2 regions of the Enterococcus sp. CR-Ec1 genome follow, and region 2 is predicted to be linked to the other one. Evidence: riboswitches for the same ligand, from Rfam matches in the RefSeq annotation. Region 2 holds a riboswitch; the other holds the start of a gene.
The links. A riboswitch is a leader RNA that binds a small molecule or an ion and turns the genes downstream of it on or off. The one in region 2 is predicted to bind magnesium.
Positions count from the first base shown of each region.

Region 1: linked by a shared signal. The riboswitch ahead of CXM95_RS08010 (FtsW/RodA/SpoVE family cell cycle protein) and the one ahead of mgtA (magnesium-translocating P-type ATPase) in region 2 are both predicted to bind magnesium.

Region 1 covers NZ_CP025223.1:1,685,630-1,690,066, reverse strand. The annotation lists gene CXM95_RS08020 (phosphatase PAP2 family protein) at 1-121, opposite strand, end outside; gene CXM95_RS08015 (FtsW/RodA/SpoVE family cell cycle protein) at 118-1,311, opposite strand; gene CXM95_RS08010 (FtsW/RodA/SpoVE family cell cycle protein) at 1,289-2,443, opposite strand; M-box (ykoK) riboswitch at 2,570-2,745, opposite strand; gene CXM95_RS08005 (endonuclease MutS2) at 3,034-4,437, opposite strand, start outside.
Region 2 covers NZ_CP025223.1:1,561,326-1,565,762, forward strand. The annotation lists gene wecB (non-hydrolyzing UDP-N-acetylglucosamine 2-epimerase) at 1-825, shown strand, start outside; M-box (ykoK) riboswitch at 1,224-1,395, shown strand; gene mgtA (magnesium-translocating P-type ATPase) at 1,583-4,174, shown strand.

The DNA.
Region 1 (4,437 bases), 120 kb from region 2:
GGGAAAAAAGGTTGTCGATGCTTTGGAACCAGCGTGGTTCTAATGCAACGAGGAAAAACAGCCATGCAAAACAGCTGCAGAGTATTCCGCCTATCACTCCTTTTTTTGCTGTTTTACTCATGTTAAGCCCCTACTTTCTTTTAATGTATACGACCTATTTTTGGCTTTTATCGGAAATTTGTCTAACCCAAAGATAATTCCCATAGCAATGCTGATCGCAATCAGAGAGGTTCCTCCTTGACTTAAGAATGGTAAGGGGATGCCGGTTAAAGGCAGCAAACCGATCGCCGCTCCGATGTTTTCAAAAATTTGAAAAACCAAACCAAACACATAGGTAATCGCAATATAGACCGATGCTTTGTTATTTGTTTTTAAAGCAGCAAAAATGATTTGATAGATCAGATAGAAATAAAGGAAGATGACTAAAGTACTTCCTAAAAAGCCATACGTTTCTCCAATGACTGTAAAGATCATATCTGACTCCCGAACCGGCACATACACCGTTGTATGGGTATCAGGTGCCCCCAATAAGCCGCCAGAACCAATCGCCCACATACTGCGGACTTGTTGGAAAGCGATGGAATCTTGGTACGCGAGTGGATCTGCCCAGGCTCTCACCCGATCCAATTGATATTGTGAAAAGTGAAGGCGAAACAACACACGATTGCCCCATTCCGTGAATACGAGTAGCAACAAAATAGCACCAAGAGCGGCAATCAAACCGATCACGACGGTCAGTATTTTCCAATGAACACCGGAAATGATGAATAAGGCACCTAACATCACGATAAACACCAAACTCGTTCCAAAGTCCCGCTGCATAAACATCAATAAAAATGTGGGTAAGCTGTATAGCAGGATCTTAGTAACATAGATCAAATCGGATTTGATTGTTCGTTCTGCTTTACGTTTCTCATAGACTAAAGTGAGATAGACCATAAAGAGCATAAAGGCCACTTTCATAAACTCAGAAGGCTGAATCGTAAACGCACCAAATCTGATCCACCGTTTGGTGTGCGTTTGTTCAAACATCGTTTGATCGTAAAACCAATGAAGAGAGGCCATCAAACCAAGTGATAGTAAGTACAAAAGACCAGAAAAGCGGAGGAGTAAATTCGTAGGAATCAAACTCGTTACAAAAAGAGCAATCGCCGAAAGGATACAAAAGAGGATCTGCCGAAAAACAATCCCTGAAGGATCATTGCCATCCATCACAGAAGCCTGATGTTGTACCCAGATACTTAACAAAAACAGCAGGAAAATCGGCAGCAATAAAGCATAGTTTGCTTCATGTCGTTTGAGGAACTTCATTAAGTATACCCTCCTCTCGTTCTAGTTTCAGGCATAAACTGAAGGCAAATGAAAGAATAAAGTAACTGGAGCCACCATAACTAATGAATGGCAAAGGTACCCCCGTCATCGGCATCAACCCTAAAATACTGGCAATATTGATACTTGTTTGTAATAACAGCAACGTGCTGGTTCCCAATAATATTAAGCCAATCTGAGGATTTGCGATTGCCGCTGATCGTATAAACAGACGTAAAATAATTACGAATAATAAAGCGATGACAAAAATGCCGAAAATCAACCCTAATTCCTCTACTAAAACGGAGAAAATAAAATCAGTCTCTGCTACTGGTAAAAAGCCTTTCTTGGTGATGCTATTTCCTAAACCAAGGCCCGTAAGACCACCATTGAACAAAGCATAGTAGGAATGGATCATTTGGAATCCTTGATTATATGGGTCGGAAAATGGATCTCCCACTAATCGAATTCGGTTATACACATGCATAAACATGTGGGGCAATAAATCATTGTTTCCTAAAAAGAGGATCAACATAGCAACCAAGAACAGACTGATTAATAACCCGCCAAACAAAAGAGCCGTGAGTTTAACGGGTACCTGAACCGTGGTAATCATGATAAAAGCCAAGAAAAGTAAAATCATCACGCCGGCTACTTTTGGTTGAATGAGGATCAACACACAGCACAAAAATAAAACGAAAAGCGGACGTTTCATTTCCTGCAAGGTAGTTTTTGCTGATTGAAAGTAATGAGCAAGGTATAAGACCATGCCCACATTCACGATCTCTGAGGGCTGAAATTGTATCCCTACAATCGAGACCCATCGTTGCGCTCCATTGACAGAAACACCGAAAAACGGCAAACGTGCCAATAGTAAAGTAAAGACGCCAAATGCCAACAGACCGATCGCTAAATATTTACTGAGCAGAATCTCACGCCGTGTTCGCTGAATAATGAAAAGGAGCACCCAGCTGAGTAACAGAAAGACAAGCTGACGCATAAATAAGCTTGCTGGCGGCTGATCTCTCGTTAATAAACGATAAGAACTTGCACTATAAATCATTAAAAGACCGATAAGGCTCAATAGCAAATAAGCTATGATCAGCAGCCAATCGATCTTCTTTTTTTCTATCATTGCTTCCACTCCTCTTGCCTTGGAGTAGGTGTTCAGACGGTACCAGTTATTATGCCCTTTGAGCTTAGTCATCCATCAAAGAGAAAAGCAAAAAAGTCTCACTTCTCTTAGGACGTCAGACTTTGCTAGCAATCTCATCGTCCGAGTTTTAGCACTATACAACGTAAAGAAAGTTGTTCCCTTTCTTAGCTATTTTATGAAAAGCCTTAATCCGACAATTCCTGTTTTACACATTGGCGTCTTTCGACGTTTCTGCGCAATAGCTTATGTTTGTATAGGAGCCTCACCTAACAAGGTTATATGTTATTTTCAATCCACTATGAATGGTACCCTTCCTCGTATAAAGATACAACCCATTCTTTGTTATTTTTATTTTTCTTTAACTTTTCTTAAAGAATTTAGATATTTCGAGTAATTTCCGACATTTAAAGAAAAATCAATGGAAATCATTCGACCATCATTGGATTCCCTTCAATCATACGCGTTATTAAAAAACGGTCATTTTCAAAAAAAGACAGCTCTTTTTCTAAAACTCGAAAAAGAGCTGCTTTCTTGATTTTATACTCCCGCTCTAAATATATCTGTGCCGATCAATCCAATGATCGTTTGGCCTGACGCTCTTGCGCTGCTTTTCGTAACTGCTTTTGCGCTTTTTTAGACCCACGTTCAATATCTCGGGTAAATTTACGTTGGGCAAAATCGGAAAATAATTGATCTAGATCATAGCCGGCTGGATAGAGTGCTTCTCGTTTGGTGAGCAGTTGCAATCGCCGAGCAGCAACAACGAAACATTGTTTCTCAATATAAATCTTCGCTTGTCCCTGTTCCAAGTATTCATAAAAGACTCCCCGTTTTTCATGCTCTGCTGAAAAGACCTGGTCTCCCTTTTGAAAAATGTGCTCAGACTTTGTTTCCTGAGGATCGGTTCGTTTTCTGGACGTCTCAAAAGGCTGCTTCTCAAAAGAATAAGATTTATTCTTTAAATAGTCCTTTGCCGTTTGCACGACCTCAGCAGGAATCGCCATTTTTTCGGCGATCCAAAACGCATTACTTTCACCGACCGCATTGGTCAACAAGCGGTATTTCGGCGTCAGGGTCTTGGCATCAAAAGCCATCGCCGCTGTTTCAAAATCTTGGTGATCAAGAGCAAACTGCTTGATTTCACCATAATGAGTCGTGGCGATCATTAACGCCCCCGATCGATAGATCGATTCCATAATGGCGATCGCTAAAGCTGCTCCTTCATTTGGTTCAGTCCCGCTGCCAATTTCATCTAACAAAACGATACTGTTCCGGCTGGCATTCGTCATGATCTGTGCAATATTCGACATGTGTCCAGAAAAGGTACTTAAAGAATTTTCTAGACTTTGCTGATCCCCGATATCCATCCAAAGACTTTTTAAAAACGGCACGCTGCTGTTGCCATTATGCGCTGGAAACAAGCCGTAATGTGCCATCGCACAAACGAGTCCGACGGTTTTTAAGACAACCGTCTTACCACCAGCATTCGGCCCTGTGATGACCATACATCGGTTCTCTTCTCCTAGTTTTAAAGATAGAGGAACAGCATTAGTGCCCAGTAAAGGATGCCGGACTTGATCAAGAAGCAAAACTTCTTCTTCAGTGATTGCTATCGGTTGACCATTGATTTCCCGACAATACTTTCCGCGAGCAAAAATAATATCTAGTACCACTAAAATATCAAGACAGGCAAATACTGCATTCATTTGTTCGGCGATTGCCCCGGTCAATTCTGATAAAACTTGGTATTGGGCGGCCGTTTCTTCCGCCTGTGCCAAAATCAATCGATCATTCAGACGGGCAGCTGCCTCTGGTTCAATAAAAACAGTCGCGCGTTTATTAGAACGTTCGATGATCGTCCCTTTAATTTGCTGTTGAAATTCGGCACGTACCGGCAGCGTATAACGGTCGTTCTTTTTGATCACACGGTTTTCTTGCAGATAGCGACTTTCTTTAAAAAACTTTGCAAAAAC
Region 2 (4,437 bases):
CTCGTTCACGGGGATACGACCACAGCTTATGCAGCCGCGACGGCAGCTTTCTATCAGCAGATTCCTGTGGGGCATGTGGAAGCCGGTTTGCGTACATGGAACAAAAAATCTCCTTATCCGGAGGAAGCCAATCGTCAGCTGATCGATGTATTAGCGGATTTTTATTTTGCGCCAACTGTCCAAAGCAAAGAAAATTTATTAGCGGAAAATCGCAATAAAGCTGCAATTTTTGTAACGGGAAATACCGCCATTGATGCGATGCGTTATACGATCTCGGAGGACTATCAGCATCCAGAACTTTCTGCAGCAGATCAAACCATGATTCTTCTGACAATGCACCGTCGCGAGAACTTAGGTGTTCCGATGAAGCAAGTCTTCCGCGCTTTAGCGAAGATCGCTAAGGAGAAACCAACCATCAAAGTGGTTTTTCCTATGCATAAAAATCCTCAAGTTCGAGGGATTGCTATGGAGATACTTGGGGAACTAGAAAATGTCACGCTGATTGAGCCTTTAGATGTCATTGATTTTCACAATGTTGCCAATCAAAGCACATTGATTTTGACGGATTCTGGTGGTGTCCAAGAAGAAGCACCGTCGTTAGGCGTTCCTGTTTTGGTCTTGCGAGATACAACAGAGCGCCCAGAAGGAATTGCTGCAGGTACGTTAAAACTGATCGGTACGTCTGAAGCTGCGGTTTATCAAGAAACGAAGCGACTACTAGAGGATCCAGAAGCTTACAATGCCATGGCACATGCAGAAAATCCCTATGGCGATGGGAAAGCTAGTCGGCGAATCTTGAAAATTTTAGCAGATCATTTTTCGTGAGAGCTAGATCGAAAGAATACCGAAAAAATCATTTTTCAGAATCGGATGTGAAAGAGAAATAGGCAGCTGTTTATTTAAATGGCTGTCTATTTTTTATTCGAGTTCGGAAATTTATTACATTCTCTCCTTCAATGGGATAGCCGAAGTGACTTGATGAATTCTGGGTTTTGCCCTGAGAGGATTTCTCTCTATCTGTTCGTGTAAAAAAAGTTTTGTCACATATAAAATCACACCAGTTCTTTAACGTTGTTATTTTATTGTAAGACCTTTCATTTGAAAACCAACGAAAATCTATGAAAAAAGGGTGCTTTTTTCCATTGTTGCGGTTGACATTGGCTAGGATAGCAGTTATTATGTGGGTAGTTGGAAGATAGACTTCCGGCGAACTGACATTTTATACAAATAATTGTTAGGTGAGGCTCCTATATGGACACAAGCTGCTGCCGCAAAAGTATCGAGAGATACTTAGTTGGTAGGACAGGTCTAATCGTGAAGGTTAAACCCAAAGTAGCTGATAGCAGATTTGCTATCTACGCCCTATAGTGCTAAAGCTCTACAATGATCATGAGTTTTTTACGCATGCTTATTGGGAGCGTGCGTTTTTTTGTGTCTTTTACGCATGTTCCACAGTGACTTACCTAATAAAAAGAAAGGAAGATTCACATGGAATACCCCAGTCCCCAGATGAAACAGCGGAGTAATTATCGAATCGCTAGGGGTGGCGTAAGCAACTCCTAAGTGCTAGGAGGAAAAAAAGATGTTAAAAAAACTATCGAAAGATCAAGAACTAAAATTACTGGCAAAATTGACCGAAAGAGAACTGCTGATGGAAATGCGGACATCCTTCCAAGGGCTATCGGAAGAAGATGCTGCAGAACGTTTGGCAGAGTACGGTCCAAACAAAGTGGATGCGCAAAAACCAACACCTGCTTGGTTGATGATCCTAGGTGCTTTCAAAGATCCTTTTGTGTTAGTTTTGGCATTATTAATGGTTATTTCTTTTGTAACAGGCGATATTGAAGCAGTGATCGTGATGGGAATCATGATTTTAGCCAGTGTCATGATTACTTTCGTCCAAGAATACCGTTCCCAAAAAGCAAGCTTAGCGTTAAAAGAACTTATTGAAAATACTTGTTCCGTAACCCGAGATGGAATCACGAGAGAAATTCCGATGGATGAAGTCGTTCCAGGAGACATCGTCACCTTAGCAACCGGCGACATGATTCCTGCGGATGCGATCTTGATTTGGACCAAAGATTTATTTATCAATCAATCTTCATTAACAGGCGAATCAATGCCAGTTGAAAAATTTGTCGATGCTGGGATCAAAGAAAGCGATGAACAAATTTCTGCACTAGATATGCAAGATCTTGTTTTCATGGGTACCGATGTCTTAAGTGGTCAAGGAAAAGCCATTATTTTGAAAACCGGTCAAAGTACTTTCTTCGGTGATATTGCCAAAAATGCGACCACGAAACGGGGCAAAACAACCTTTGAAGATGGCTTAACAAAAGTCAGCAAGCTATTGTTGCGAATGGTCATGGTTCTTTTCCCAATCGTTTTATTGATCAATGGTTTGACCAAGGGTGATTGGGGCGAAGCGTTGTTCTTCGCGATTGCAGTAGCAGTTGGTTTGACGCCAGAAATGCTACCAATGATCGTCACCAGTAACTTAGCCAAAGGGGCGATCTCTTTATCAAAAGAAAAAGTGATCGTCAAAGAATTGCCTTCGATTCAAAACTTAGGTGCAATGGATGTACTATGTACCGATAAAACGGGTACGATCACCGAAGATCGTGTTGTACTGGTACAGCATTTAAACCCATTTGGCGTAGAAGATAAACAAGTCCTTGATATGACGTATTTAAATTCTTACTATCAAACAGGGTGGAAAAACCTGATGGATATTGCTGTCTTAAACTACTATGAAGAAGAAGGCTTGGCAGCGCCATTTAACGATGTGACAAAAATCGATGAGATTCCGTTTGACTTCTCACGTCGCCGCTTGACGGTTGTTGTCAATGCAGATGGTCATCAACTGATGGTCACTAAAGGTGCCGCCGAGGAAATGGAACAAGTCTGCAAGTACGTAGAAGTTGATGGCAAAGTGATGGAATTGACTCCTCAATTGAGAAAACAATTGCGTCAAGTGAATTTGCGCTTGAATAAACAAGGAATGCGCGTGTTGACTGTTGCTGTAAAACGAGATGCCCACGCAGATGCCGTTTATTCTGTAGAAGATGAACAAGATATGATCATGATTGGCTTTATGGGCTTCTTAGATCCAGCAAAAGAAACAGCAAAAACAGCGATTGCTTCTTTACACGGTCATGGCATCAATGTCAAAGTGTTAACGGGAGATAATGCGATCGTTGCGCAAAAAGTTTGTCGAGATGTTGGTATTGATGCAGATGAATACTTGTTAGGAACCGATATAGATCATCTGTCAGATGAAGAGTTAGCAGAGAAAGCTGCAAAAACTAATCTGTTTGCAAAATTAAATCCAATGCAAAAATCCCGAATCATTGAAACCATTCAAGCGGCAGGCCATACGGTCGGCTTTATGGGAGATGGCATCAACGACGCGCCTGCTTTACGTACAGCAGATGTTGGTATCTCGGTTGATACCGCAGCAGATATCACCAAAGATGCCAGCTCGATCATTTTATTAGAAAAAAGTTTGAATGTCCTTGATAAAGGGGTCATCGAAGGCCGCAAAGTATTTACCAATATGATGAAGTACATCAAAATGACGTTGAGTTCGAATTTCGGGAATGTGTTCTCGATCTTAGTTGCTAGTGCCTTTTTACCTTTCTTACCAATGTTGTCCATTCAACTGTTGGTTCAAAACTTGGTGTACGATATGGCCCAATTGACGATCCCATGGGACAACGTAGATAAAGAAGAGTTAGAAAAACCAGTTAAATGGCAAGTGGGTGGACTATTGAAGTTTACCGTCGGCATTGGACCTGTCAGCAGCATCTTCGATATTTTGACTTTCTTTATGATGTGGCATGTCTTTAGTGCAAATACCATCCAAGAGCAAGCCTTGTTCCAAGCAGGATGGTTTATGATTGGCTTGACGACACAAACCTTAGTCGTTCACATGATCAGAACGAGAAAATTACCATTTATCAAAAGTATCGCATCACCTGCAGTTTTGATTTCAAGTGTTCTAGCGATTGCAGTTGGCTTCTTGGTCATCTTGACGCCATTGCATACCGTCTTTGATTTTGCAGCACTGCCATCAAGTTACTGGCCATGGTATGTCGGTATCAATCTAGCTTATTTAGTAACAGTTGAGTTTGCGAAACGCATTTACATTCATGTCACGAGAGAATGGATTTAAAAAAACAGGTCGGCGTTCTTCCTAACAGGGGGAGAATCGCCGATCTGTTTCTTTTTATCCGTTCTCTGTATTATTTTTTTCTCATATTAAGAAATTTCGCTTTGATTCAAGTCGAATCCTTCACAAGTGATAAAAGGAGGTTAATGATAAATCTGTTTAGCGGAATGGTGGATGCTGTACTATTCTTAAATAAAAAAAAGAATCTGAAAAGAAAAAATTGAAGAAAGCGATTGCTTTAATGTGATTAATTTCACTAATGTTTT